2 regions of the Sphingomonas sp. FW306-1B-B10E genome follow, and region 1 is predicted to be linked to the other one. Evidence: predicted binding sites of a transcription regulator. Region 1 holds the regulator's gene; the other holds the start of a gene.
The links. The regulator LexA, encoded in region 1, represses DNA repair genes until DNA is damaged. The targets are predictions, from matches to a motif close to GTTCCNCNCTTGTTCT.

Region 1 (14,549 bases):
TGCCGATCGGGCTGTTCCACTTCCACAAGGCCGGGATCTACGGCGCGCTCGCCAATATCGTCGCGATCCCGCTGACCACCTTCGTGATCATGCCGCTCGAGGCGCTGGCGCTGGCGCTCGACCTTGGCGGGATCGGCGGGCCGGTCTGGTGGCTGACTGCGCGGGCGCTCGACCTGCTGCTCTGGCTCGCGCACACCACTGCCTCGGCGCCGGGGGCAGTCGCGGCGCTGCCGGCGATGCCGGCCGGGGCCTATGCGCTGATCGTCGCGGGCGGGCTGTGGGTTGCCTTGTGGCGCACGCGGGTGCGCTGGGCGGGCACGATACCGTTCGCAATCGGGCTGGGCTGGGCGCTGCTCACCCCGCCGCCCGACCTGCTGGTCACGGGCGACGGCCGCCACCTCGCAATCCGCATGGCCAATGGCGAGATGGCGCTGCTGCGCGACCGCGCCGGCGATTATACCCGCGCGATGCTCGGCGAGAATAGCGGCGCCGAGGATGGGCAACTCGCGTTGCTCTCCGAGGTGTCGGGGGCGCGGTGCAGTCCCGATCTTTGCCTGGTCGAAGTGACGGCGGGCGCGCGGCGCTGGCGGGTGCTCGCGACGCGCAGCGGCTATATGGTATCGTGGCGAGAGATGGTTGCTGCGTGCGCCGCCGCCGACGTGGTGGTCAGCGAACGCCGCCTGCCGCCGGACTGCCACCCGCACTGGCTGCGGCTGGACCGCGACACGCTGGCGCACACGGGGGGCGTGGCAATCAATTTCGCCGATGCCCGGGTACGGACCGTTCGGGGCGGCGGATCGCATCCCTGGCTCGCCCCGCTGACCGTGCAGCCGCCGTACCAGGGCGCTACGCCAGCGAAGGCGAGGTGGCGCAACTCCCGTCAGATGAGGACCTTCGCTCGCGAACGGACCCCATCCCGACCCAGCGTCAGGTAAAAACTGCCCAGCGCTGTTCAGGCCGTGCCGGGGGCCTGGCTGACCTGATGCTCCTCAGGGAGAGGGGGCTCAGACGCGCCCGCTCCTCAATACCGTCGCAGCAGTCCCGCCAGCCGGCCCTGTACGCGCACCTGATCGGGGCGGTAGCGCTGGGCGCTATAGTCGCGGTTCGCCGGGTCGAGGCGGACCATTGCGCCTTCCTTGCGGAAATATTTGAGCGTCGCCTCGCTATCGTCGATCAGTGCGACGATGATCTCGCCGTCGCGCGCAGTCTCGGTGCGGCGGATCAGCGCATAGTCGCCGTCGAGAATGCCTGCCTCGACCATCGAATCGCCGGCCACTTCGAGCGCATAATGTTCGCCCGAGCCGAGCAGCGCCGCGGGGACGGGAAGCATCGAAGCACCTTCGAGCGCCTCGATCGGGGTGCCCGCGGCGATGCGGCCGTGGAGCGGGATCTCGATCACGTCGTTGGCCGGTGTTGGTGGCGTGGCCTTTGCGGGTGCCGAAGTTGTCAAAGTTGCGGGCTGCGCGCCGTCGCCCTTGGCCGGCTTCTTGACGTCGCCGCGCTCGGGCATACGGAGCACTTCGAGCGCGCGCGCACGATTGGGCAGGCGCCGGATGAACTCGCGTTCCTCGAGCGCGCTGATCAGCCGGTGCACGCCCGACTTGGACTTGAGGTCGAGCGCTTCCTTCATTTCCTCGAACGAAGGCGAAACGCCGGTCTCGGCCAAGCGATCGGCAATGAAGCAGATGAGCTCGTGCTGCTTGCGGGTGAGCATCCCAATCCTCCTGTCCAGAACAGACACGGAACGTTTATGCAATGTTCCTGGCGCTTGTCAAGCGAGGTCGAGGATTTCCACCGAGTCGCCGGTTTGCGCCGTCGGCGCATGGGGTTCGCGGATGACGAGACAAGTCGCGCGGGCGAGCGCCTGGAGCATCGCACTGTCCTGCAATGTCGAGGCGAAGACCCGGTCGCCGCGCATCTCGGCGCGGAGATAATCGGTGCGCTCGCCATTGGCCGGTAGCGGCTCGCCGAGCGTTGCGGTGCGCGTTCGCGGCAGCGGATCGGCGGCGCCGGCGAGGTGCGCGACGAGCGGGCGGACGAAGAGCAATGCCGTGACGAACGCCGAGACCGGGTTGCCCGGCAGGCCGAGCACGATCAAGTCCCCGCGCTTGCCTGCCATCATCGGCTTGCCCGGGCGCAGCGCGATTCGCCAGAAGTCGATCGCCGCACCCGCGGCGACCAGCGCCGGGCGGACGAGATCGTGATCGCCGACCGACGCGCCGCCGCTGGTGACCAGCAGGTCGGCATCGACGGCGCGAAAGGCGCGCTCGAGCACATCCTGGCGATCGGGCAGGATGCCGAGGTCGATCAATTCGACGGGCAGATCGGCGAGCTGCGCGGCGAGCATCAGCCGGTTGGTTTCGGGAAGCTGGGACTCACCGATGGGGCTGCCCGGCGCGACCAGCTCGTCACCGGTCGCGGCGATCGCGACGCGGATCTTGCGACGCACCGCGAGCTGGCCGTGCCCCGCGGTGCCGGCCAATGCCAGGCGCGCGGGGGTGAGGCGTTGGCCGGCACGGACGAGCAGGTCGCCCTCGGAGAAATCGAGGCCGCGGCGGCGGACGTTGCGCCCTTGCGATGGCGGGCCTTCGCCGGCGAGGCGGAGGGTGTCGCCTTCGCGCTCCGCTTCTTCCTGGACCAGCACGGTGTCGCTACCCGGCGGCAGCGGCGCACCGGTGAAGATCCGCACCGCCTCGCCCGAGCCCAGGGTGCCGGCGAAGCCGCGGCCGGCGGCGCTCTCGCCGATCACGCGCCACGGGCCCGGCAGGTCGGCGAAGCGGAGCGCATAGCCGTCCATCGCGGAAAGGTCGGTGCTGGGCTGGGTCCGCAAGGCGCGCAGATCGGCTGCTGCCCAACGCCCGCCGGTGGCCGCAAGCGGGACGTGCTCGGTCGGTAGCGGCAACGCCAGCGCGAACAGCCGCGACCAGACCTGGTCGAGAGGGAGGAGCGGGGACATCGCGTCAGCCATGGCCGCGAAGGCGGGCGCGACGCAAGCGCTAGGTTCGTGCGACCTGCGTACCTGCGGACGCGCCTGCCAGCCCCATTTCAGGCACCCCATCTTGTGCGATGATGCGCCGGAACCGCGGCATTGCCGAAGCACGGCGGTCACCGAAGAGCTGATGCGCCATGGCAATCCCGCCGAGAGCGACGATCGATCCGCCGAGCAGGTCGACCATATAGTGGCCACCGACTGGAACTGCCGCTAGCCACATGAGCCCATTGATCGCGACCAGCGGGATCCGCAACCAGCCGGCTTCGCGCCAGGCGGCCCAGACATAGAGGATCGCCATCGTGCCATGAAAGCTCGGGAAGGTAACGATCCCTTCCAGTTCGAGAAGGTTGATTGGTCCTGGCGCGCCGCTGCGCAGGTTTGCGATGGCCCGGCCATAGCTTTCCGCATTTGCAGGAAATGCGCTGCCTGTTGGCCAATAATGCGCGAAGGCGGCGCGGGCGGGGAAGAAATGGAAGATCACCACGGTTACTGCGAGCGCGAGCCCATAAGCAGTAAGAAACAGATAGATACGTTCCGGACGGTCGCTCCTGCTCAGCAGGAACAGAATCAGCAACGGCATCCACGCGAAACTCGAATAAGCCATCTCCAGGACGTGCAATATCGCCGGCCAGGCTTCCGCCGCGGCCCGGGCCGCTGGCCAGCGGAAGCCCAACGCGTCGTCCGCACGGTCGAGCAATGCGTCGGAAAAGCCGGAGGAGTGCCGCATCGACACATAGGTCAGTACCGCTCCCAAAGTGCCGGAAATCACGAGGATCACGGCACCTTCCAGGAAGCGCACCAATCCAGCCTGCGTCGAGAAGGTGTGGGGAGGCCGGAGGAGACAGACGAGCGCGCCGGTCGCCATTGCGACTGCCCACAGGATCGAGTCGGCGGCGAGCGACAGGCTGGAGAGGCCGCAGAGCAGGATCGCCAGCAAGGCGGCGACGCCCAAGGCACACCAAAGAATGTTGCGATTTGCGCTGTGCATGACGATCCCCCGGCCTGCGAGGTAGCGCCCTACGTATTAATACTGGGTTCCCGGAGGTGCCCGCGCCGCTGTGTCGACGCTCCGATCCCTAGCCAGGCTCAGCGCGGCGTCTGTCCGCTCGATACGAGGCTCAGCTCGCGCGGGCGCAGCGGCAGGCGGAATTCGCAGAGGATGCGGTTGTGCCGCGATTCGATGACGTTGGCCGGTCCGCCGCCGATTTCGGGAAGAGACACCCAGAGCTGGGCGCCGGGCGCGAACATCGCACGGGTCTCGAGCTCGACGAGGTGCGCCGTCAGGCCGCGGACGCGGGCATTCCACCAGCGCACGCCTTCGCGGACGCTGGCGGGCGCGTCGAGGCGGATCGCGTGCTTGTCGGGGATCAGGCCGTCGCCCTCGGGATTGAGCGGCGTGGGCGCGACGGCGGGAGCCGCGCTGGCCTGCGCGCGCTGGACGTGGCGTAGCCACGGCATCAGCGTCTGCCAGCCTAGCTCTTCGTTGAAGGCGATGCCGGCATGGCCGTCCTGCGTCCAGCGGACTACGCCGTCGAGCGGGCGGAGCGTATCGAAGGTCAGCTGCACGGCGTCGCCGATCGCCAGATCGAGCTTGGTCTCGATGCCGACGCCGCCCTGCGAGATGTTGCGGGTGCGTGCGTGCTCGACCTTGCTTCCTGCGCGGATCGAGACGAGCTGGTTCACCTCGACGCGCGGCATGCTGCGGCGCTCGGCGGGGAGGTTCGCCAGCGTCCGCGCCAGCGTGGCGATGATGTCGATCGGCTCGTCGAAGAGGAAGCCGATCTCGCCCTCGGCGCGCCAGTCGATCGTGCCCGGGATCGCCTGGCCGCTGATCATTTCGAGACACAGAGGCTCAGCCTCGGCGAGCGCTGCGTCGATCTGGAGCGTGGCGCCTGCCGACGATAGCCGCTGAAGCGAGCAGGGGAGGCGCACCTCGTCGCCAACGAGGAAGGCCGTATCGAACGCGGCCTGCGCGTCGGGCTGCTGGCGGACCGCCTGGGGACGTTCGGCCGACAGCGAGAAAATCGTGGCCGACCTGAGTGCTTGAATCATCCTGCTTTTCCAACGCGGCCCCGGGGCGAGCAATGCTTAAGCGGCCTGAAAGCCAGGTTAATCAAAGCGGTTGTAGAATCCCTAATTCGCGGGACAGCTTGAGCGGGACGCCGCGAAGGCTTGGCCAAGGGCGCGTCAGGCGGACCAGTCGCCGGACTTGCCGCCCTTCTTCGACACGAGGCGGATTCCGGCGATTACCATTGCCTTGTCGAGCGCCTTGGCCATGTCGTAGACCGTCAGCAGTGCGACGCTCGCGGCGGTGAGCGCCTCCATCTCGACTCCGGTCTTGCCTTCGGTTGCCGCAGTGGCGGTCACGGTGACGCCGGTCTCATCGAGCGCGAGATCGACGGCCACGCGGGTGAGGGGCAGCGGATGGCACAATGGTATCAACTCGGCGGTCCGCTTGGCCGCCATGATTCCCGCGATCCGTGCGGTGGCGAGGACGTCGCCCTTCCTGCTGCTGCCGTCGCGGATCGCCGCAGCGGCTTCGCGCGACATCGTGATGCGGCCCGTGGCGACTGCCTCGCGCGCGGTGACGGGCTTGCCGGCGACATCGACCATGCGCGCGGCGCCGGTTTCATCGAGGTGGGTGAGAGTCATGCGCTCCTTCTCCCCTTGTGGGAGAAGGAAGGGGCCCGCTCGCGAAGCGAGTGGGAAGGATCAGGGGGCGTGAGTCTCACTCCCCCTCACCCTTCCGCCGACTAAGTCGGCTCCCTCCCTCTCCCACAAGGGGAGAGGGATAGGGGACGCCAGCCCGCTCACCCGACCAGCGCCCGCGTCGCGGCTTCGACATCGTCCTGCCGCATCAGCGATTCGCCGATCAGGAAGCAGCGGATGGCGTGCTCGGCCATCGCGTCGAGATCGGCGCGGCTAGTGAGGCCGGATTCGGCCACGAACGTGCAATCTTTCGGCGCGTGCCGGACAAGCTCGTAGGTTTTCTGAAGATCGACTTCGAACGTCTTCAAGTTGCGATTGTTGACGCCGATCAACCGCGACTTGAGCCGGAGCGCGCGTTCGAGTTCGTCGGCATCGTGGACCTCGACCAAAACGTCCATGCCCTGCTCGATCGCGGCGGCCTCGATCTCGGCCATCGCCGTGTCGTCGAGCGCGGCGACGATGATCAGGATCGCGTCGGCGCCGATCGACCGCGATTCCGCGACCTGCCAGGGATCGACCATGAAATCCTTGCGGATCACCGGAAGGTCGCACGCGGCGCGCGCGGCGATCAGATAGTCCTCATGCCCCTGGAAATATTCCTGATCGGTGAGCACCGACAGGCAGGCTGCGCCACCCGCCTGATAGGCCCGGGCATGCGCGGGTGGATCAAAATCTTCTCGAATCAAACCCTTGGATGGGCTTGCTTTCTTGATCTCTGCAATCAATCCGTAGCCGCCCTGGGCAACCTTCGCCACGATCGCCGCCTCGAACCCGCGCGGCGGCGAGGGCGCGGCGCGGTCGATCGGCGCGGCGCGGCGCGCCGCGACCTCACGGCGCTTGGTGGCGAGAATGGTGTCGAGGATCGTGCTCATGCGAAGGCGATCCAGCAGTCGAGCAGGGCATTGGCAAGCCCGGCATCGATCACCTCGGCGGCTTCCTCGACGCCGTCGACGAGGCTGTCGGCGCGCCCGGCGACCATCAAAGCGGCGGCGGCATTGAGCAAGACGGCGTCGCGATACGCGCCGGTCTCCCCGAGCAGCAGGCGGCGCAAGGCGAGCGCATTGTGTTCGGGATCGCCGCCGCGGATCGCCGCAAGCGGGTGGTGGGGCAGCCCGGCATCCTCGGGCGTGATCCGCGTCGGCAGGCGCGCGCTGCCGACATTGACGAGGATACTCGCGCCTTCGGTGGAGAGCTCGTCGAGGCTCTCCTCGCCCGACACGACCGCCGCCGCCTCCGCCCCGAGCTGGAGCAACGCCTCGGCGTAGATCGGTGCGTAATCGGGCCGGGCGATGCCGATCAGCTGGCGCGTGACGTGCGCGGGATTGGCGAGCGGACCCATCAGGTTGAAGATCGTCCGCCGGCCGATGCGGCGGCGCAACGGGCCGATCCGGGCCATTGCCGGGTGGTGATGCTGTGCGAAGAGAAAGGCAATGCCGAGCTCGTGCAGGCTCTCCTCGGCGCGTGCGGCGGCGCGATCCAGGTTGAGGCCCAAAGCCTCGAGCGTGTCGGCGGCGCCGGCCTTGGACGATGCGGCGCGGTTGCCGTGCTTGGCGACGGGGACGCCGCACGCCGCGACGACGAGGCTGACCGCAGTCGAGACGTTGAGCGTGTGATGGCCATCGCCGCCCGTCCCGCAGACGTCGATCGCGCCCGGCGGCGCGCTGATCGGGATGAGCCGGTTGCGCATCGCGCGCGCGGCCTCGGCGATTTCGATGCTGGTCTCGCCGCGAATGCTGAGGGCAACCAGGAATGCTTCGATCTCGGCCTCGGGCACGCTGCCGTCCAGGATGTCCGCAAAAGCCTGCGCCGCGCTCTCGCGGGCGAGCGGCGATGAAGGATCGGGGAGGAGTGTCGACACGGTCACGCCGCCTCTATTCCGGCGCGGCGGGGCTGAGTCGAGCAAATCCTGCTGACGCGGAGGCAAGCAGCACTGTGCAGTTTCGCGACCACGCCCGGGACTGTGGCGCATGACGAAGTTGACACGATCGCGAGTTTTGCTTGGAAAGCGCCATGTTTGCGCCTGGAACGCGGCACTAACGCCACCGCGACGCGACACTGGCGCGCCCTCTGCGCGTCACTTGCGCTACGCCCACGCGCCACGCGCGCTACGCCCAAACTACGGTGAGGCAACGCCAAGGCGACAGTGTTGCGCCGCCCGCGCGACGCGGGCGTTTTCGCGACGAAACCATGGAGGTTTGCGAGATTGAGATCTGACCGGTGCATGTCCCACCGGAAGCAGAGCAAATCCAACTTCTCAAGCGCGTCAACTTGCAGCCGGGCCCTCTCGCCCCTCCCAACGAATAGCATTGGCGGCCCCTTGTTATCGTGGATACATGCTATCCTCGCATCGTGTGAGATCGCGCTGGGCGACGAAATGAAGGAGAAGAAAATGCGCAGTCTCTTGGCGATCGGCGTCGTGGCGAGCCTGGCAGCCTGCGCGCACAAGCCGCCCGCGATGACCGACATGCGCGTGACCTATGCCTGCGATCGCGCGCCGGGAATCATCGTGGCCTATGCGGGCGAGACCGCGCGGATCCTGACGCCCGCGAGCGACCAGGAAGTGCTATTGCAGCGCAAGCCGACGAAATCGGGCTTCTGGTATGAGAGTCCGACCCACAGCATCCGCGGCAAGGGCAAGCGGATCACCTATGCCGTCGGGCGGATGGTGCCGATGACCTGCACCGGGTCCTGAGCCTCAAGCCAGCGCCTTTGCTTCGATGCCGGCAAGGCGCAGGAAATTGGCGAGCATCGCATGGCCGTGCTCGGTCGCGATGCTCTCGGGGTGGAACTGGACGCCGTGGATCGGCAGCGCGCGGTGGCGGAAGCCCATTACCGAGGCATCGTCGGCGGTGGCGTTGACCACGAGATCGTCGGGAATGTCGGTGACGATCAGCGAATGATAGCGAGTCGCGGTGAAGGGCGAGGGGAGGCCGGCGAACAGTCCCGTGCCGTCATGCTCGACCGGGCAGGTCTTGCCGTGCATCAGCCCGCCGCGCACCACCTGGCCGCCGAAATGCTGGCCGATCGCCTGGTGGCCGAGGCAGACGCCGAGCAGGGGCTTCCGCAGTTCGGCGCAGGCGGCGACTAGGTCCAGGCTGATGCCGGCTTCGTTGGGTGTGCACGGGCCTGGCGAGATCAGGAAGGCCTGGGCGTTGCTGGCGATCGCGTCGCGCGCAGTGAGCGCGTCGTTGCGGACGACCTGCACTTCGGCGCCCAACTCCATCAGATAATGGACGAGGTTCCAGGTGAAGCTGTCGTAATTGTCGAGGACGAGGATCATGCAGGTCCGGTTAAGGCGTTTCGCGCGATCGGACAATTGCCTTGGCGCGGCCATGATGGGGCGGCAACGCGGGGCACACAGAGGCGTTGTACGCGATCTAAGGAGTTTCCATGCTTACCACCTTGTTCCTGGCCGCCCTGTTGACCGCGCCGGCCGCGCCGCAGGATGCCGGCGCCCAGAACGGCCCGCCCAAGCGCGTGCGCTCGATCCTGCTCTATGGCGAAGAGAAATGCCCGAAGGCGGCGAGCCCCGACGAAGTGGTGGTGTGCGCCAATGCCGGCGAATCGCCGTATCGAATCCCCAAGCGCTTCCGCAACCAGCCCGACGAAGGCGCCGCCGCCCAGGCCTGGACCAATCGCGTCGAGACGGTCGAGAAGTTCAACCGCGCCGGCCTGCCCAACAGCTGCTCGCCCGTGGGGACAGGCGGACAGACCGGCTGCACCCGCGCGGCGATCCAGCAATGGTATCAGGAGCGGCTCGACGCCAAGGCCAAGGCCGCGCGAGTGACGGGGCCGGGGGATTGATTGGTATTTCCTTCTCCCCTTGTGGGAGAAGGAAGGGGGCCCGCTCGATGAAATCGAGTGGGAAGGATGAGGGGCGACGTCGCCTGCTACGACTCCCCTCACCCTTCCGCCGATTTCATCGGCTCCCTCCCTCTCCCACAAGGGGAGAGGGAAGTTGTTACTGCCCGAAGCCTGCTTCGCTGGCCCTCGCCACGGCTTCGCGTGCGGCGGCGAACAGCGCGCCGGCTTTGGCCTCGCATTCGCGCTGTTCATATTCCGGGTTCGAGTCGGCGACGATGCCGGCGCCGGCCTGGACGTGCATCACCCCGTCCTTGACCAGGGCAGTGCGCAGCACGATGCAGCTGTCCATCGATCCGTCGGGGGAGAAATAGCCGACGCCGCCCGCATACGGCCCGCGCGTCTCTGGCTCGAGTTCGGCGATGATCTGGCAGGCGCGGACCTTGGGCGCGCCGCTCACCGTGCCTGCAGGGAAGCCCGCGAACAGCGCGTCGAGCGCGTCGCTGCCGGGACGCAGGCGGCCCACGACATTCGAGACGATGTGCATGACGTGGCTGTAGAATTCGACGGTATAGCTGTCGGTGACCTTGACGCTGCCCGCCTCGGCCGCGCGGCCGACATCGTTGCGGCCGAGATCGAGCAGCATCAGATGCTCGGCGCGCTCCTTGGGGTCGGCGAGCAGGCTGGTGCGGTTGGCCTCGTCCTCCGCCGCGGTCTTGCCGCGGGGGCGGGTGCCGGCGATCGGGCGGATCGTGATCTCGCCGTCGCGCGCGCGCACGAGGATTTCGGGGCTCGATCCGGTGAGCGTGAAGCCGGGCAAATCGAGATGGTAGAGGAAGGGCGAGGGGTTCACGCGGCGGAGTGCGCGATAGAGCTCGAACGGCGGCAGTGCGAAAGGCGTGGTAAAGCGCTGGGCGAGCACGACCTGGAAGATGTCGCCGGCGGAAATATAGTCCTTCGCCCTGGCGACCATCTCGCCATAGCGGCCGGGTTCGAGCACCGGGCTGGGCTCGACCGCTTCGGGCTCGGCGCGAACCGGCGGCGGCAGCGGTGCCGTGGCGAGCCGCGCGGCGGTCGCCTCGATCCGCTCGGCTGCGGCGTCGACCAAAGCCTGGGGCGGACGCGCGAGATCTGGCCAGACCGGCGCGACGAGGAACAAGGTGTCGGCGAGTCGGTCGAAGATGAGGATCACCGTCGGGCGCACGAACATCATGTCGGGGACGCCGACCGGATTGGCCGGCGGACGCGGCAGCTTCTCGACCAGCCCGACGGTCTCGTAGCTGAAATAGCCGACGAGGCAGGCGAGCGCGCGCGGCAGCTCGTGCGGGACGTCCATCCGGCAATCGGCGACAAGTTCGCGCAGCGCTTCGAGCGCCGGCGCCCCGCACGGCACGAAGGCGTCGCGCTCGGTCAGCCAGCGCGCATTGATCGCGGCACTGCCCTCGGTCGCCCGGAAGACCAAGTCGGGCGCGAGCCCGATCAGGCTGTGGCGCCCGCGCACCGATCCGCCCTCGACCGATTCAAGCAGGAAGTCGCCGCGGCCGGGCTCGATCAGCTTGAGCGCCGCGGCGACCGGCGTCTCGGTGTCAGCAACCTCGCGGCGCCACAGCAAGGCGGGACGGACGGCGGCGAGCGCCGCCCGTGCGGCTTCGACGCCTTCGATCACTTCAGCGCGCCGAGCCCGAGCGGGACAGGTCGGCACGCAAAGCGGCGATCGCCTTCTCGTTGCGCGTCACGTTGAGGTGGTTGCGGATCGACGCGATGAACTGGCGCGCGAACTCCGGGCCGACCTGCGGCGCGATGCCGCCGCGCACCCGCTGGGTCGCCGCGGGGTCGTTCGCTGCGCTGTGCTCCTCGATCGAGTCGAGATAGACGACGTAGAAGCCCTCGCGATTGGGACCTTCGACCAGCTTGGCTTTCTTTGGCGCCATGCTGAACGCCATTTGGAGATACGGCGCCATGTTCGGGCCGAGCACGTCCTGGCGCTTGAAGTCGAAGGGCTTGGGCGGCGGGCCCTTGGTCACGCCGGCCTCGGCCAGCGCCTGCTGCATCGGCACGCCCTTTTCGAGCTTGGCGATCATCGCGGTGGCCACGGCCCGCGCCTTGGTCAGCGCCTGGTCGACGAGATAGTCCTTCACGACGCGCTCGCGGATCTGCGCGAGCGGGCGCGGTGCGGCAGCGACGATGCTCTCCAGCTTGACCAGGGCGAAGCTGCCGTCGGCGGCGATTTGCACCACCTGCGGCTCGTCGCCGGCCTGCTCGATCGCGAAGCCGGCGCGCATCACTGCGACCAGCGCCGGATCGGGCTTGAAATTGGGATCGTCGGGGTTGGCGCCGGCGGCGGTGAGCGCGGGGCTGCGCATGGCGGTGAGCTTGGCGTCGGCAACCGCCTCGTCGAAGGTCTTGCCGTCACCGACGCCGTCGTCGATCGACTGACGCAGCGCGGCGGTCGCCTCGGCGAGCTTGCGCGCGCCGATCTCGGTGGCAAGCTCGGGGCGCGCCTGGTCGAGCGTCTTGGCGGCGACCTGCTCGACCTTGGTCACGCGGTAGACGAGCCAGCTGGACCCGATCTTGACCGGGCCGACCAACGCGTTCGGCGCCGCGGCGAAGGCGGCATCGGCAAAGGCCTGCGAAACCTGCCCGGCAACTGCGGGCTTTTCGAGCGCAGTCAGCGTGCGCGCCTCGAGGCCCGAGGCCGTGGCCGCGGCAGGCAGCGCGCCGGCCTTGGCCTTGGCGGCGACCTGCCCAGCGGTGTTCTGGTCGAGCGCGGTGACGAGCTCGATCGTGCGCTTCTGCGTGGCGGCGAAGCGATTGCCCGCCTTCTTGTACGCGTCGGCGATCTCGGCGTCGGTGGCGGCAGTCTGCGCCTTGAGCGTATCGGGCTTGACCATCGCGAAGCGGACGATGCGGCGCTCCGGCACCGTATAGCGCAAGCGCTTGCTATTGTACCAGGCAGTCAGGGTCTTGTCGTCGGGATCGGCGCCGGGATCCATCGCAATCGTCGAGACGAGGCCGACGATGCCAGTGCGGCGCTCGAGCAGCAGCGAGGCATAAGGCAGCACGACGCCGTCGGGGATCTGGCTACCCAGCGTGCCGCGGTTCACCAGCCAATTGGCATAACGCTCGTTGGTAAGCTGGTCGCGGAAGCTGACCGGCGATATACGGTTCTGCGACAGCAGATTGTTGAACTGCGACTGGCTGAACTTGCCGTCGAGCCCGAGAAAAGCCGGATTGCTGGCGATCTCACCGTCGATCAGCCGCTTGCTCACCTGCATGTCCGCGGACTTTGCGAACTCTACCACGGCGGCGCCGTTGATCATCTCGTCGATCGCAAGCTCGAGCCCGCCCTGGGCGAGGAACTGCTGCATCGTGACGTTCTGGCCGTCGCGCTGGAGATTGCGCAGGAACAGGTCGATCCGCTCGCGCACTTCGCGATCGGTGATCTTGCGGCTGCCCACCTTCGCGACGACGTCGCCCCCGCTGCCACTCGCCCCGTTCGACCGTATTCCGGTGATGTCCCCCGCCGCGAAGGCAAGCGCGATCAGCGCGAGGAACACGAACACCGCGATCAGGCCGAAGCGCGACTTGGTGAAACGACGGAAGGAATCGAGCATGAAGGGCCGTTCGAAAGAGGAATCCGGCGTGCTTTAGGGCGCTCGGTGCCCGCCTTCAAGCTTGTGCAGCGCGCGGGGCTTGGTATCGGCTGCGGACAACAAGAGGGAGTGGGACATGCGCCGCAAGCTGGTCGCCGGAAACTGGAAGATGCACGGGCTGAAGGCGCAGCTGGGCGAGGTCGAGGCTATCGCCGCGGCCACTGCGGCGTCGCCCGGGGTCGACGTCGCCTTGTGCGTGCCGTTCACCCTGATCGCGCCGGCAGTGGCGGTCGCGGGTACGCTGCCGATCGGTGCGCAGGATGTCCATGAGGCCGAGAAGGGGGCGCATACCGGCTGCATTTCCGCCGCGATGCTGCGCGAGGCGGGCGCGACGCTGACGATCGTAGGCCATTCGGAGCGCCGCGCCGACCAGCACGAGACCAGCCACGACGCCTGGGCCAAGGCGGCGGCGGCGCGCCGCGGCGGGCTGCGGGTGATCCTGTGCTGCGGCGAGACCGAGGCCGAGCACGATGCGGGCAGGGCGGAACGCATCGTCCAGTCGCAGATCGAGAAGTCGCTGCCCGAAGGCGCGCACGGCGACTGGCTGACGCTGGCCTATGAGCCGCGCTGGGCGATCGGCACCGGCAAGACCCCCACGCTCGACGAGATCGGCTCGATGCACGCGATTGCGCGCGCCAAGCTGCGGACGATGGTTGGCGAGGCTGCCGACGGCATCAGCATCCTCTACGGCGGATCGGTGACCGGCGCGAATGCTGCGGACATCCTCGCGGTCGACAATGTCGACGGCGCGCTGGTCGGCGGCGCAAGCCTCACTGCCGACAAGTTCGTGCCGATCATTCGGGCTGCGGCGTCGCTTTCCTGATCTCGCCGAGAGTCAGCAGCGCGGTGAGGCTGGACGCAGCGGCGAGCGCGGCGCCTACCAGCGCACCGCCGTGGAAGGCGGCGATCAGCCCGGCGCCCGCGCTCGAGATCACGGCGCCGGCGATGGCCGTGGCGATCAGCCCGCCGGTGCGCGCGATCGCGCTGTTGAAGCCCGAGGCGGTGCCGCTGTGCGTGTCGTCGACCGAGGCGAGCACTGCGGTGGTGAGCGGCGCGGCGACGCTCGACATGCCGATCGCGATGACGAGGCAGCCGGGGAAGACCGAGCTCCAATAAGGCGCGCTCTGATCAACGCGGACGAGCAAGGCGAAGCCGATCGCGACGATGGCGGCGCCGATCGTCAGCGGCCAGCGGGGCCCGAGCCGCGCGGTCAATCGGCCCATCACGCGCGAGGCCATGCCCATGCCGAGCGGCATCGGCAGGAGGGCAAGCCCCGCCTGGAGCGCGGTATAGCCGGCGGCCTGGATCAGCACATAGGGCAGGAGGAGCAGCATCCCGCCGAGCGCGCCGTAGAGCAGGAAAGTGAGCAAGGTGAGGCCGGCAAAGGCGCGCGA
Region 2 (14,549 bases), on a different contig from region 1:
AACTGAACCTGCGCCCGCGCGACATTTGCACCCGCGAAGCGTTCATCAACGCGGCGCGCGTCGTTGCGGCCACCGGCGGTTCGACCAATGCCGCGCTCCATCTGCCCGCGATGGCCAGCGAGGCAGGAATCGAATTTGATCTCCATGATGTGGCAGAGGCTTTCAAATCAACGCCTTACATTGCCGACCTTAAGCCCGGTGGTAAGTATGTGGCCAAGGACATGCATGAGGCCGGCGGCGTCTACATGCTGATGAAGACGATGCTCGCGGGCGGCTTCCTCGACGGCAATTGCAAGACCGTGACGGGCAAGACGCTCGGCGAGAATATCGATCAGGTCACCTGGAACCCGGACCAGAAGGTCATCTATGACGTCAAGACGCCGCTTTCGCCTACCGGCGGCGTCGTGGGGTTGCGCGGCACGCTGGCACCCGAGGGTGCGATCGTGAAGGTCGCCGGGATGCACCGCCTCCAGTTCGAGGGTCCGGCGCACGTCTTCGACTGCGAGGAAGATTGCTTCGATGCGGTCGAGAACCGCCGGATCCAGGACGGCGAAGTGCTGATCATCCGCTATGAAGGTCCCAAGGGCGGTCCCGGCATGCGTGAGATGCTGTCGACGACCGCCGCGCTCTACGGCCTCGGCATGGGCGAGAAGGTCGCGCTGATCACCGATGGCCGCTTCTCGGGCGCCACGCGCGGCTTCTGTATCGGCCATGTCGGCCCCGAGGCGGCCGAAGGGGGCCCGATCGCCTTGGTCGAGAATGGCGATATCATCCGCATTGACGCCGAAGCGGGCACGATCGACCTCGACGTTCCCGAGAGCGTCCTCGCCGAGCGCCGGGCAAAGTGGCAGCCACGCGTCAATGATTACCAGGCGGGCGCGCTCTGGCGCTATTCCCGTACCGTCGGCCCCGCTTATAAGGGCGCGGTAACGCACCCGGGAGCGAGCGCCGAACGCCATGTTTACGCGGATATCTGAAAATAGGCGCCTCTCATTCGGGAGGGGCGTGCTTGCGGCCATAGTCACGTTCCAACTCGCTGCGTGTGGATCGGCATCTGACCGGTCGGAGGAGCCACCAGCGGAGGCAAACCAGGCCGCGCCGGAGTCCGCAGTTCCCCGGATTCCCTGCGCCGCTGCCGGTACCGCCGAACTCGCGCCGGTCTGCACCGTCGAGCGCGCAGAAACCCCGGCGGGTGTCGTCCTCACGCTCCGTCATCCCGAGGGCGCCTTCCACCGCATCCAGATCACGCAGGACGGCCGCGGCGTCATCGCCGCCGACGGTGCGGAGCCCGCCAAGGTGACGCCCTTCGGCACCGACCGCATCGAAGTTGAAGTTGGCGGTGCGCGCTATCGGCTCCCCGCGATCGTCCGTCAGTGATCCCCGCCGGCGCGCCGATCCTCACCGCCGCCGAGATGCGCGCCGCCGAGCAGGCGGTGTTCGCCAGCGGCGTGTCGCAGGATGCGTTGATGGAACAGGCGGGCGCCGCGGTCGCGCGCGAGACCGCGCGCTTTGCGGCCGGTCGGCCCATTCTGGTCCTCGCCGGCCCGGGCAATAATGGTGGCGACGCCTATGTCGCGGCGCGTTTGCTCAAGAATGCCGGTCATGACGTCAGCCTCGTCGCAACCGGCGCCCCGGCTTCCGGCGCGGCCGAGCGGATGCATGCCCTGTGGCACGGCCCGACCAGTTCGCTCTACGCGGCACGGCCGCGCCCGGTGCTGGTCGACGGTCTGTTCGGAACCGGCATGACGCGCCCGCTCGAGCGCGGCCTAGCCGCGGTCTTCGCCGATCTGTGCAAGCAGGCCGAGTTCACGTTGTCGATCGACCTGCCGTCGGGGATCGATACCGACACCGGCGCCGATCTCGGCGCGCCGCGCGGGATTGACGTCACCCTCGCACTCGGCGCGCTCAAGCCCGGGCATCTGCTCGACGCTGGACTCGAGCGTTGCGGCAAGCTCCTGCTCGCCGATCTCGACATTCCCGTCGACACCCAATGGCGCACCGTCGCGCGGCCCAGGATCGAGACTCCGGGCGCGCACAGCCACAAATATAGCCGTGGGCTCGTCACCGTGATCGAGGGCGCGATGCCTGGCGCCGCGCGCCTTGCCGCCCGGGCGGCGATGGCGGGCGGGGCGGGCTATGTCGTGCTTGCCGGCGATCGCCCGTGGGGCGGGGGACCCGATGCGCTCGTGCGTCGCGAAGTGCGCAGCGCCGAGGACCTGACCGAATTTCTCGGCTGGGATCGCGTCGACGCCGTCGTGCTCGGTCCTGGTCTCGGACGCGACCGCCGCGCCGAGGCGTATCTTCGCGCCGCGTTCGACTCACCGTGTCCGCTGATCCTCGATGGCGATGCGTTGACCCTGCTGGGTACCGGCGCTGCACGTTGGCTCGCGTCGCGCGCCGCGCCGACCTGGATCACGCCACATTCGGGCGAGTTCGACCGGATGTTCGAGGGCGGCGGCAGCAAGATTGACCGCACCGTCGCGGCGGCCGCGGAGGCGCGCGCGACGATCGTCCACAAGGGTGCAGATACCGTGATCGCATCGCCCCAAGGTGAGGTTCGCGTGCTCGCCGGGGCCTCGCCCTGGCTGTCGACCGCGGGGACCGGGGACGTGCTCGCCGGGCTGCTCGCTGCACAGGTGGTGCAAGGCGGGAAGGGCGTTGTCCCGGCGGAAGCTGCGGCGTGGCTCCATGCCCGCGCGGCGCGGCTTGCCGGACCGGCGCTGATCGCCGATGACCTGGTCGAGCATATTTCTGGGGCGGTTTCAGAATGTCTGTGAATGATGACGAGGTCCTTCGCGTCGCCGCGCGCGGCGATGGCGTCACCGCCGATGGCCGCCACGTAGCGTTTGCCGCGCCCGGCGACCGGCTGACGCCGGAAGGCACCCTCGTTCCCGGCCCGCACCATCAGGTGCCGCCGTGCAAGCATTTCCTCGAATGCGGCGGATGCCAGCTCCAGCACCTCGACGATGCCAGCTGGACTCAATTCCTTGCAGACAGGGTCGCGGGCGCGCTCGCGGCGCAGGGCATCGAGACCTGGGTCCGCGCGCCTTTGCTGTCGCCGCCCAATACCCGCCGCCGCGCCACGCTCCACGCCGAGCGCCGGGGCCGCCAAGTCCGCCTGGGCTTCACGCGGCAGAGCAGTCACGAGCTGATCGACATTGAGGAATGCTGGGTCCTCGCCCCCGAACTGTTCGCGCTGGTGGCGCCGCTGCGCGGCATGCTCGCCGCGTTGATCCCGGGCACGCGCCGGATCAACGTCCACGTCGCCCAGACCGACCAGGGGCCCGACATACTGATCGACGGGCTCGAAGCCGAAGGACTTGCCGCCGCCGAGGCGCTGAGTGCCTTCTCGCACCGCCACCACCTCGCGCGCCTGTCGATCGACGAGGGCTTCGGCCCGGGCGCGCGCTACGAGCCCGAGCCGGTCACCGTCACGCTGAGCGGGGTGCCGGTCGCGTTTCCGCCTGGCAATTTCCTCCAGGCAACCCCCGAGGGCGAGGCGGCTTTGGTCGCCGCGGTGCAGGATATCACCGGGGATGCCAAAGCGGTCGCCGATCTGTTCGCCGGGCTCGGCACCTTCACCTTCGCTTTCCCCAAAGCCAAGGTCTACGCCGCCGAGGCGGCGCGCGATCCGATCATGGCGCTGAAGGCTGCGGCCGGCGCGGCGGGGCGAGCGGTGTTCGCCGAGCACCGCGACCTGTTCCGCCGTCCTGTCACTGCCAAGGACCTATCGAACTTCGACGCTGTCGTACTCGATCCGCCACGCGCCGGTGCGCGGGAGCAAGTTGCGGAGATCGCGCAATCGGGTGTGCCGGTGCTCGCATATATTTCGTGTAATCCCAGCACCTTTGCACGGGACGCTGAGACATTATGCGAAGCAGGGTATCGCTTGGACTGGGTCCAGCCGGTTGGCCAGTTCCGCTGGTCCACCCATGTCGAACTGGCGGCGAAGTTCACGAGATAGCTTGCGTTTTGTGGCCGCGGCGCCTGGCTCAGGGATAATCCGCGCGCACGAAGAACAGCCCATCCGGAGGCGCATTGAGCCCCAGCCGCGCCCGATCCCGCGCCTCGAGCGCCGCGCGCACGTCCGCCACCTGCCATTTGCCCTGGCCGACTAGCCCGAGGCACCCGACCATCGAGCGCACCTGGTGGTGCAGGAAAGATCGCGCCGAAGCGCGCACCGTCAGGCGGTCGCCGTCGCGCGACACGTCGAGCCGGTCGAGCGTCTTGACCGGGCTCTCCGACTGGCAATGCGCCGAGCGGAAAGTAGTGAAGTCATGCCGCCCGACTAACGATTGCGCCGCATCGTGCATCGCATCTGCGTCGAGTTCCCCTGGAATCCGCCACGCCAGTCCTTTCTCCCAGGTCAGCGGCGCACGGCGGCAGACGATGCGATATTCGTAGTGCCGCGCCAGGCACGAGAAGCGCGCGTGCCAGTCGTCCGGCACTGCCACGCAGTCGAGGATCGCTACCGGGGCGGGGCGCAGCCGCGCGTTCAACGCCTCCATCAGCCGGAACGCGGCCATGTCGCGCGCGACATCGAGATGCGCGCGCATGCCTAGACCGTGCACCCCGGCATCCGTGCGCCCTGCTGCGTGCACCACGATCCTTTCGCCGGTGACCGCGAAGGCGGCCTCTTCGATCGCCTGCTGGACGCTCGGGCCATGATCCTGCCGCTGCCAGCCCATGAAGGGACGGCCGTCAAACTCCACGGTGAGCGCAAACCGCGTCAAAGCTGCGTGCCCGCCGGGATCGCGAAGCCGCGCAGCAACTCGCCTGACGTCATGACGCCCCGTCCGGCGCGCTGGACGAGGGTAGGGCGGATCGCCCCGCCACCGCAAGCGATCGTCAGCTGGCCGTCGATCACCGTTCCGGGCACATCCGTTTCCGCGACCACCTCGGCGGTGTGTATCCGAACGCGCTCGCCGGCGATCTCGAAGAACGCCCCGGGCACCGGGTTGAAGGCACGCACCTGGCGCTCGACCTCCACCGCGGGCCGCGAGAAATCGAGGCGCGCCTCGGCCTTGTCGATCTTCGCGGCATAAGTGACGCCATCCCCGGGTTGCGCCACCGCCGGATAAGCCTCGATGTCGCCGAGCACCTCGACCATCAGCCGCGCCCCCAGCGCGCTCAGCTCGGCCGTCAACTCGCCCGCGGTCTTGCCGGCCACCGGCGTCCGGCCTTCGAGCCGCACCGGGCCGGTGTCGAGCCCGGCCTCCATCTGCATGATTCCCACGCCGGTCTCGCTGTCACCGGCGAGGATCGCCCGCTGTATCGGCGCGGCGCCACGCCAGCGCGGCAACAGCGAGCCATGGACGTTGAGGCAGCCCAGACGCGGCGCATCGAGCACGGCCTGGGGCAGGATCAGGCCATAGGCCGCGACCACCGCGACATCGGCGTCGAGCGCGGCGAAGGCTTCGATCGCATCAGGTTCCTTGCGGAATGAAAGCGGCGTGCGCACGTCGATCCCCAGCGCTTCGGCGCGCGCGTGCACCGGCGAGGGCGCCGTCTTGCCGCGATTTCCGCGCCGCGGCGGCTGGCTATATGCCGCCACGACGTCGTGCCCCGCCTGCACCAGCGCGTCGAGCACCGGAACGGCGAATTCGGGCGTGCCCATGAAGATGATCCGCATGGCGCCGCTTTCGGTGGGAGCGGCGATAGGCGCAACAAAAATCCGTTCGCCCTGAGCTTGTCGAAGGGCCGCTCTGTCTTCTTGGTTTTGAGAAAGGACAGGGCTTCGACAAGCTCAGCCCGAACGGTTAGGGATGCGACATGGCCTCCCCCGAAATCGAAGCCCTGACCCAGGCGCTGTCGCGCCTCCCCGGGCTCGGCCCGCGCTCGGCCCGCCGCGCGGTGCTCCATCTGCTCAAGAAGCGCGAGACTGCGCTCGATCCTCTGCTGTCGGCGCTCACCGCAGTCAGTCGCCGTCTGTCGACCTGCGGCATCTGCGGCAATGTCGATACCACCGACCCCTGCGCGATCTGCGCCGATCCGCGCCGCGACGCGCGCTCGCTATGCGTCGTCGAGGAAGTCGCCGATCTCTGGGCGCTCGATCGCGCGCGGCTGTTCCCCGGCAAGTTCCATGTCCTGGGCGGCCGGCTCTCGGCGCTCGAAGGGGTTCGCCCCGAGGATTTGCGCATCGACAGCCTGGTCCGCCGCGTCGCCGCCGGCGGTGTCGACGAAGTCGTGTTGGCGATGAACGCCACGCTCGACGGCCAGACCACCGCGCATTACCTCGCCGAGCGCCTTGAAGCCTATCCGGTGCGGATCACCCAGCTCGCCCACGGCCTCCCCGTCGGCGGCGAGCTCGACTATCTCGACGAAGGCACCTTGGCCCAGGCCCTCCGCGCGCGCCGCCCCGTGGCTTGATCTTATTGGAGGTCGCGAAGAAGATTATTCGCGCAAAGGGCGCAGAGGGCGCAGAGACTGGTCCCGTTTTCGGCGCAGCCGCTCTTCCTCAATCGTGGAAGCTTCCTGCGCTTCGCGCTTGGCTGAGCACCTCTGCCTCCTCTGCGCCTCTGCGCCTCTGCGCCTCTGCGCGAACCACTTCTCTCTTCGCATTCGCGCAAAACCAAAATGACCTGAGCGGCTTGCGACCAAAGCAACGTCGGACTATTTTACCCTGATGGCCATTCTCCCCATCGTCGAAGTTCCGGATCCGCGCCTGCGCCTCATCTCCCAGCCCGTGGCGGAGGTGAATGACGAGCTGCGCGACCTGATCGCCGACATGTTCGATACGATGTACGATGCCCCCGGCATCGGCCTTGCGGCGATCCAGGTCGGCGTGCCCAAGCGCGTCATCGTCATGGACCTGCAGGAAGAGGAAGACGAAGAGGGCAAGCCGATCCGCGCGCCGCGCGTCTTCATCAATCCCGAGATCCTCGACCCCGCCGAAGAGCAGTCGGTCTATACCGAGGGCTGCCTGTCGATCCCCGAGCAATTCGCCGATGTCGAGCGTCCGGCGCGCTGTCGCGTCAAATGGCTCGACGCGCAGGGTATTGCGCATGATGAGGTCTTCGAAGGCCTGCTGGCGACGTGCATCCAGCACGAGATGGATCATCTCGAAGGGATCGTGTTCATCGACCATCTCTCGCGCCTCAAGCGCGACATGATCCTCAAGAAGCTCTCCAAGGCGCGCAAGGCCGCGGCCTGACCCAGCGCTCCTGCGAAAGCAGGAGCCCAGGGTAGCTAAGCCCGCTGTCATTCTGGACTCCTGCTTTCGCAGGAGCACTGTGAGTATAGGATTGCTCGACGAGCCGCCGCGCGCTAGGTTCGCCTTCTGTTCCAGGAGGTGAAGGTTGGACTCGCTCGCACTCATCGTCGTCGTCGCAGCGTTGGTCGTCGGGCTTGGCCTGGGCTGGTTCCTCGGCACGCGCGGCGTCGCGCAAGCGCGCGCCGAGCGCGACAAGCGCGAAGCCGATTTCAAGGCGGCAATCGCCGATCTCGCCGCGGCGGAAGAGCGCGCGGGCGAAGTCCCCGGCTTGCGCAGCGAAGTCTCGCACCTGCGGGACGAGCGTGATCTCGCCCGCCTCGAACTCGTCGAGCTCAAGGCCAAGGCCGGCGCATTCGAGGAGCGGCTCGCCGAATTCAAGGGCGCACGTGACGTCATGGCGGGCCAGTTCCGCGAGCTTGCCGCCAACATGCTCGGCGAGACGCAAAAGGCCTTCCTCGAGCGCGCCGAGGCCCGCTTCAAACAGTCCGAGGAAGTCGCTGGGCAGAACCTCCGCTCGATGCTCCAGCCGGTCAGCGACCGGCTTCAGCGCTATGAGGAAGGCGTCGCCAAGGTCGAGGCCGAGCGCCGCGACGCGTTCGGCGAATTGAAGGGCCAGATCGAGCAGATGCGGATCGGCCAGGAGAAGGTCAGCGCCGAGGCTGCCAAGCTGGTCAATTCGCTGCGCAACGCGCCCAAGTCGCGCGGGCGCTGGGGCGAGCAGCAATTGAAGAACGTACTCGAGACCTGCGGACTGTCCGAGCACACCGATTTCGAGACCGAGGTCAACGCCGCGGGCGAAGAGGGCGGTCGGCTGCGTCCCGACGCGATCGTCCGCGTGCCCGGCGGCCGCGCGCTGGTGATCGACGCGAAGGTGTCGCTCAACGCCTATCAGGACGCGTTCGGGGCGGTCGACGAAATCGAGCGCTTCGCCGGATTGAAGGCCCACGCCGATTCGATGCGCGCGCATATCAACGGGCTCGGCAACAAAGCCTATTGGAGCCAGTTCGAGGACGCTCCCGATTATGTGATCATGTTCGTCCCCGGCGAGCATTTCCTCTCCGCCGCGCTCGAACATGACCCGACGCTATGGGACTTCGCCTTCGACAAGCGCGTGCTGCTGTCGACCCCGACCAATTTGATCGCGATCGCGCGTACCGTCGCCGCGGTGTGGCGTCAGGAGAAGCTCGCCAAGGAAGCACGGCAGATCGGCGAGCTCGGCAAGGAGCTGCACGACCGGCTCGCCAAGGCGCTAGGCGACCTCCGCGTGGTCGGCAGCGGGCTCAACACGGCGGTCAAGAATTTCAATACCTTCGCGAGCAGTCTCGAAAACCGGGCGCTGGTAAGCGCGCGCAAGCTCAAGGACCTCAACATCGAGACCGGCGCGCGCGAGATCGAAAGCATCCCGCCGGTCGAACTCCTCGCCAGCCATGCTCATGAGCCGAATGCGGAGCCCGAGGCGGAGGCGGCCGAATAGCGACTCCGCGCACGCGCCAGGGCTTCGGGCCACTGACCGACGCCCTGGATGGGTGGAGGGATCAGGGCCGGTAGCTCAGCGCCGAGGGGCGGGCGCCAGTACCAGCCGGCTCCCGCCGCTGCCCGTCAGGACGAGCTTGCCGCCGCGGTTGCGGCTGACGCTGAGCGGTTTGCCGAGGACGCGCAGGATATTGGTCTCCTGCGCGTTCTGTGCCCGCTGCACGCATGCCATTCTCGTCGAGGCGAGACGGCCGGCAGTCAGCCGCCCGCGTTCGAAGCGGAAGCTGCCGTTGAAGTTGTTGCAGCTAGCATTACCGCTGATCCGGTCGCCGTTGAACGTCACGCGCGGCGTGGTGCGCGGTGCCACGCGGCGGCCGTCGATCGACTCGATCCGCCAATTGCCTTCGAGCAGCGAGGCCTGGGCGGGGGCGTCCGAAAGCACGGCACCGCCGCAACCGCGCAGCGTGCGTTTGCCCAGGGTCACCGTGACCGTGTCATGGAAGGTGCGATCGCGCATCCCGTCGCTGCATTCCAAATGCGTGATGTCGACGGTCATCCCGCGTGCCTCGTAGCGCTCGCCGTTGAAGCCGATGATAGGCCGCGGCTTGGCGACGCGGACGATGCGTCCGCCTGCCGGCTCGTAGCGGATTGTCCCGCCGTCGATCGTCAGCGACCAGAACGGCTCGGTGCCGCTGGCACGATAGGGCTCGGCGTTCGACTGGGCGAACGCGGGCAGGGCGGTCAGCAGCAGCAATCCGGTAGCGGCAAGTTTGATCACGGCTTGTCTCCTTTGTCGCGACGCCGTGCCCCGGCGCGGCTGAACAGCGCATGGCCGTAATGATCGGGTCGCGTTCAGGATCTAACCGCGCGTCCTGCTCAGGACTTCATACGCCATCACTGCCGTTGCAACCGCCGCATTGAGGCTGTCGGCCTTGCCCAGCATCGGGATCTTGACGAGCAGGTCGCACTCAGTGGCCATGAAGTCGGGCATGCCCTGTGCCTCGTTGCCGGTGAGCAAGAAGGTGGGCGCGGTGTAAGCCGGTGCCTTATAGTCATGTTCGGTGTCGAGGCTGAGCCCGACCAACTGCCCCGGTCCGGCCCGCAGCCATGCGACGAACTCGCCCCAGCCCGCCTTGGCGACCGGCACGGTGAATAGCGCCCCCATGCTCGCGCGAACCGCCTCGACCGAGAAGGGGTCCACGCATTCGTCGAGCAGGATCAGCCCGCCCGCACCGACCGCGTCGCCGGTGCGCAGGATGGTGCCGAGATTGCCGGGATCGCGCAGACGCTCGGCGACCAGCCAGATTGGCGAGGAGCCGCGGTCGAGATCGGCGAGACCGAGCGCGAATTCGGGATAGACGCCGACGACGGCGCCGGGATTGTCCTTGCCCGACAGCTTGGAGAGGATGTCGGCGTTGGTTTCGATCGCCTCGCCGCCCGCACCCTCGGTCGCCGCGACCAGGGCCTGGACCAGCGGGTGTGCAGCCATGTCGCGTGCGAAGAAGAGGAACTGGGGCAGCCGCCCAGCTTCGCGCGCCTCGGTGAGGATGCGGAGCCCCTCGGCGAGAAACAGCCCTTCCTCGCGGCGGTGTCGCTTCTCGCGCAGCAGGCGGACGCGCTTGATCAGCGGGTTGGAGAAAGCAGTGATTTCGCGCGGCATCAGTTCCCCTTCCGCTTGCGGGAGGGGTTAGGGGAGGGGCTGAGCAGGAAGATATTTCGGGCCACGGACGCCACATGCCCTCCCCCCCCCCCCCCCCGACCCCTCCCGCAAGCGGGAGGGGAGAAGAGATCATTCCTCGCCGAACCGCGCCTCGACGAGTTCGGCCAGTGCCTGCACTGCCTCGGGTGCGCCGTCGCCTTCGGCGCTGATCGTGATCGTGTCGCCCTTGGCCGCGCCCAGCATCATCAGGTCGAGGATCGACGTGCCCGATGCGCTCGATCCATCCTTCTCGACGGTGAGTTCGACCGGCTGGCTGGATGCCAGCGTGACGAAGGCCATGCTGGCGCGGGCATGCAGGCCGCGGCGGTTCTCGATCATCACGTTACGCGTCGTACGACTCACGCGGCGGCCTCTCCCAGAACCTCGGATGCGACGGTGATGTATTTGCGCCCGGCGTCGCGGGCGGCGGCGACCGCTTCGGTCACCTTCATCGCCTTGCGCGCGCTGCCCAGCCGGATCAGCATCGGCAGGTTGATGCCGGCGATGACTTCGATCCGCCCCGCCTCCATCAGCGAGATGGCGAGGTTCGAGGGCGTGCCGCCGAACAGGTCGCTGAGCACGATCACCCCGCGGCCTTCATCGACGCGCGCGATCGCCGCGGCGATGTCCGCGCGGCGGGCTTCCATATCGTCGTCGGGGCCGATCGAGATCGGTTCGATCCGTTCCTGCTTGCCGACTACATGTTCCATCGCGACCACGAACTCCTCGGCGAGTCGTCCGTGCGTCACGAGCACCAAACCAATCATCTCAAACTCCGCCCCCTGATATGGTCACCGGGGCCCCCTCCAGCGAGTCCTGCGGCGCGGTCTGCAAATCGCGGTGCGTCACCGTGGGCGAAAATCCCTCTTCGCGCAACCGCCGCGCCATCCGCTCGGCGACGTGCACCGAGCGATGACGCCCCCCCGTACACCCGAATGCGGCGGTAACATACGCCTTTCCTTCGGCCTGGTAGCGGGGCAACAGCAGGAGCAGCAGCGCCTCGATCTGCGCCATCGCCGGTCCGTAAGCGGGATCGGCGGCGACATAGGCCGAGACATCGTCGTCCTGCCCCGTTCCGGGACGCAGCGCAGGGACCCAGTGCGGATTGCGCAGGAAGCGCATGTCGAACACCAAGTCGGCGTCACGCGGCAGTCCGCGGGCAAAGCCGAACGAAGCGATCGTCACGACTGTCCGCCCAAGCCCGTCGACCGCGAACGTTGCCCTGATCTGCTGCTGAAGCTCGTTCGACGACAGCGTCGTGGTGTCGATGAGCCGGCTCGACCAGCGCCGCAGCGGCATCAGCAATTCACGCTCGCGGGCGATACCGTCACTCGCCGGACGGTCCTGCGCCAGCGGGTGGCGCCGCCGGGTCTCCGAATAGCGGCGCTCCAGCTCCACGCCGGAGCATTCGAGGAACAGGGTGCCGACCTGATGACCTTCCTGCTCGCTCAATCTCTTGACGCGCTGGACGATGTTCTCGGCGTCGAACCCGCGGGTCTGGGTGCCGATCCCCAGCGCGAGCGGGCGATCGTCGTCGCCGTCCGCGCCTTCGCCCGGAGGCGTGTCGAGCAGGCGGTGGAGCAGGAGGAGGGGGAGATTGTCGACGGTCTCCCAGCCGAGATCCTCGAGCGTGCGCAGCGCGGTCGACTTGCCCGCCCCCGACATGCCGGTGACGAGCAGGATCTGCTTGGGCCGCCGCTGGCTCACCGCGCGCTCTGCTTGAGCGCCAGCTCGACCTTGATCGGCGCCGATGGCTCGAGCGCGGCCAGGGCGAGCACCGGCACGTCCACCCCGGCGATGCGGCGCGACCGGGGATCCTCGGGAAAGCGGGGCGGGGCGTCGAGAATGACGATCAGCAGGTCCACCGGAACGCGCTCCACGCTGGGCAACTCGACAATGCCCAGCCCGCGTACTTCGATCCGTCCCGCAAGATGCGCCGGCGCGCAGGCGATGAGCCCGCCATCCTGGCGCTGGCAGATCACTTGGCCGTCGGAGACCAGGGCCGCGCCGCGGTCGATCAGGCGTAGCGCAAGGTCGGACTTGCCCTCGCCCGAACGCCCTTCGATCAGCACCGCGCGACCGCCGATCGCGACGCACGCGCCGTGCACCGTCTCCGAGGAGACTTCGGGAAGCCGGATCTCGGGCATCAGCCGCGCTCCGCCAGCGGCAGCCGTACGACGAAGCGCGCGCCGCGCAATCGATCCTCGCGTGTTTCCACTGAAATGCTCCCCTGATGGCCTTCGACGATGGTGCGTGCGATGGCAAGCCCTAGCCCCGAATGCTGACCAAAGGCTTCACTCTCGGGACGCACCGAGTGAAATCGCCGGAAAATCGCCTCGCGCGCCGCTTCGGGAACGCCCGGGCCCTCATCCTCGACGCGGACGACCAGCATGTCGCGCTCGCGCGCGGCCGAGATCGTGACCAGCCCTCCCTTGGGGGAGAAGGACACGGCGTTCTCTATGAGGTTCTCGAAGACACGCTCCAGCCGCGCGCCCTCGCCGAGCACGGTGAGCGAGGCGCCGGGGCGGCGATCGAACAGGACGCGGATGTCGGAGGGGAGGCCGCGCGTAGTGCGCTGGTCGAGCAACGCAGCGATCATCGCGCCGATGTCGATCGCTTCGAACGTCGCGCGGCTGAGCTGGGCGTCGAGCCGCGAGGCGTCCGAAATGTCGGTGATCAGCCGATCGAGGCGATGGACATCGTCGCGGACGATCGCGAGCAATTGCTCCTGCAGCGCCGGATCCTTGACCTTGGTCAGGCCTTCGACCGCGGAGCGCAGCGAGGCGAGCGGGTTCTTGAGCTCGTGGGTGACATCGGCGGCGAAGCTCTCGGTGGCATCGATCCGTGCGCGTAGCGCCTGGCTCATGTCCGAGATCGCGCGCGCGAGCATGCCGATCTCGTCGCTGCGCTCGGGCAGCCGCGGCACCACCACTTCGCGCGCGCGCCCAAGCCGGACACGTACTGCCGCGCGGGCGAGGCGCCGCAGCGGCCGGACGATCGTTCGCGCGAGGAACAAGGAGAGCAGGATCGACAGCAAGGCGACGATCGCCAGCACCACGCTCAGTCGGAAGCGCTCAAGCCGCACCGTCTGGGTGATGTCGCGCGCGTTGATCGTCGTCATCACCACGCCGAGCTGGGTTATCGGTGCCGCCGCGGTGATCACCGGGGTGCGATCGGGTGCGCGCCAGACGGTCGCCGGGGTGCCCAAGGTTTCGCGGGCGATGCGGACATCGGGCCAGTCGAGCCCGCGGTCGCGCCTGCGCTCGCGGTACAGCGGCGCGCGGTCGGCGCCCGCGACGGTGTCGATCAGCGCGTCGAGGAAGCGCGCCGTGGTCTGGTTGGGCGGGTCCTTGTCGGGATCGCGCAGCACGAGATTCCGCAGCCCGAGATCGTGGCTGTCGGTGATCAGCCTGCCGCCCTCGTCGAACAAACGGATGCGGGTGCCGGTGTCGCGGGCGAGGCTGAGCACGAGCAGGTCGCGGCGGGCAGGGGTCGCCGAGGCGAGCGCCTGTGCGATCAGCCGGACCTCGCCGCGCGCTTCGGCCACCCGGCTGTCGACGATGCGGCTGCGATAGCTGTCGAGGTAGAAAAAACCGCTGCCGAGCAAGGCGAGCGCGAAGATGTTGACCGCGAGAATCCTCGGAGTGAGGCTCACGCGGTTCGACCATTTAAGCGCGAGGTCGCGCTCGTTATTCGTCCGAGAAGCGATAACCGGCGCCATAGAGCGTCTCGATAGCATCGAACTCGGGATCGACCTGCCGGAATTTGCGCCGCACGCGCTTGATGTGGCTGTCTATCGTGCGGTCGTCGACATAGATGTCGTCCTGATAGGCGGCGTCCATCAGCTGGTTGCGCGTCTTTACGATCCCCGGGCGCTGCGCCAGCGTCTCGAGGATCAGGAATTCGGTGACGGTCAGTGTGACGTTGGTGCCGCCCCAGGTGACGCGGTGGCGCGCCGGATCCATTACCAGCCGCCCGCGCTCCAGGCTTTCGGCCGCCTCCTGCGTCCCGCCCTCGGCGCTCGGCTGGCTAGGCTCGGTACGGCGCAGGATCGCGCGGATGCGGGCGATCAGCAGCCGTTGGCTGAACGGCTTGGCGATGTAATCGTCGGCGCCCATTGCGAGCCCCAGCGCCTCGTCGAGCTCGTCGTCCTTGCTGGTCAGG

Region 2: AC3WJI_RS02750 (DNA recombination protein RmuC) is a predicted target of LexA. The motif match lies at 7,271-7,286, and genes of this name have one in related genera.

The regions. Positions count from the first base shown of each region.
Region 1 is NZ_JBYSXG010000008.1:4,266-18,814, forward strand. Features, by position in the region: gene AC3WJI_RS04710 (ComEC/Rec2 family competence protein) at 1-935, shown strand, start outside; gene lexA (transcriptional repressor LexA) at 1,022-1,714, opposite strand; gene AC3WJI_RS04720 (molybdopterin molybdotransferase MoeA) at 1,772-2,956, opposite strand; gene AC3WJI_RS04725 (phosphatase PAP2 family protein) at 2,997-3,944, opposite strand; gene AC3WJI_RS04730 (PilZ domain-containing protein) at 4,079-5,044, opposite strand; gene moaC (cyclic pyranopterin monophosphate synthase MoaC) at 5,180-5,644, opposite strand; gene trpC (indole-3-glycerol phosphate synthase TrpC) at 5,803-6,573, opposite strand; gene trpD (anthranilate phosphoribosyltransferase) at 6,570-7,565, opposite strand; gene AC3WJI_RS04750 (hypothetical protein) at 8,091-8,393, shown strand; gene AC3WJI_RS04755 (anthranilate synthase component II) at 8,397-8,981, opposite strand; gene AC3WJI_RS04760 (hypothetical protein) at 9,092-9,505, shown strand; gene trpE (anthranilate synthase component I) at 9,663-11,168, opposite strand; gene AC3WJI_RS04770 (peptidylprolyl isomerase) at 11,170-13,116, opposite strand; gene tpiA (triose-phosphate isomerase) at 13,232-13,978, shown strand; gene AC3WJI_RS04780 (MFS transporter) at 13,950-14,549, opposite strand, start outside.
Region 2 is NZ_JBYSXG010000004.1:32,127-46,675, reverse strand. Features, by position in the region: gene ilvD (dihydroxy-acid dehydratase) at 1-977, shown strand, start outside; gene AC3WJI_RS02785 (hypothetical protein) at 1,006-1,377, shown strand; gene AC3WJI_RS02780 (NAD(P)H-hydrate dehydratase) at 1,374-2,777, shown strand; gene AC3WJI_RS02775 (class I SAM-dependent RNA methyltransferase) at 2,768-3,964, shown strand; gene truA (tRNA pseudouridine(38-40) synthase TruA) at 3,993-4,733, opposite strand; gene fmt (methionyl-tRNA formyltransferase) at 4,730-5,632, opposite strand; gene recR (recombination mediator RecR) at 5,773-6,369, shown strand; gene def (peptide deformylase) at 6,626-7,153, shown strand; gene AC3WJI_RS02750 (DNA recombination protein RmuC) at 7,299-8,687, shown strand; gene AC3WJI_RS02745 (META domain-containing protein) at 8,763-9,464, opposite strand; gene AC3WJI_RS02740 (TrmH family RNA methyltransferase) at 9,546-10,346, opposite strand; gene AC3WJI_RS02735 (HPr family phosphocarrier protein) at 10,476-10,724, opposite strand; gene AC3WJI_RS02730 (PTS sugar transporter subunit IIA) at 10,745-11,152, opposite strand; gene rapZ (RNase adapter RapZ) at 11,154-12,092, opposite strand; gene AC3WJI_RS02720 (HPr kinase/phosphorylase) at 12,089-12,532, opposite strand; gene AC3WJI_RS02715 (sensor histidine kinase) at 12,532-14,106, opposite strand; gene AC3WJI_RS02710 (response regulator) at 14,075-14,549, opposite strand, start outside.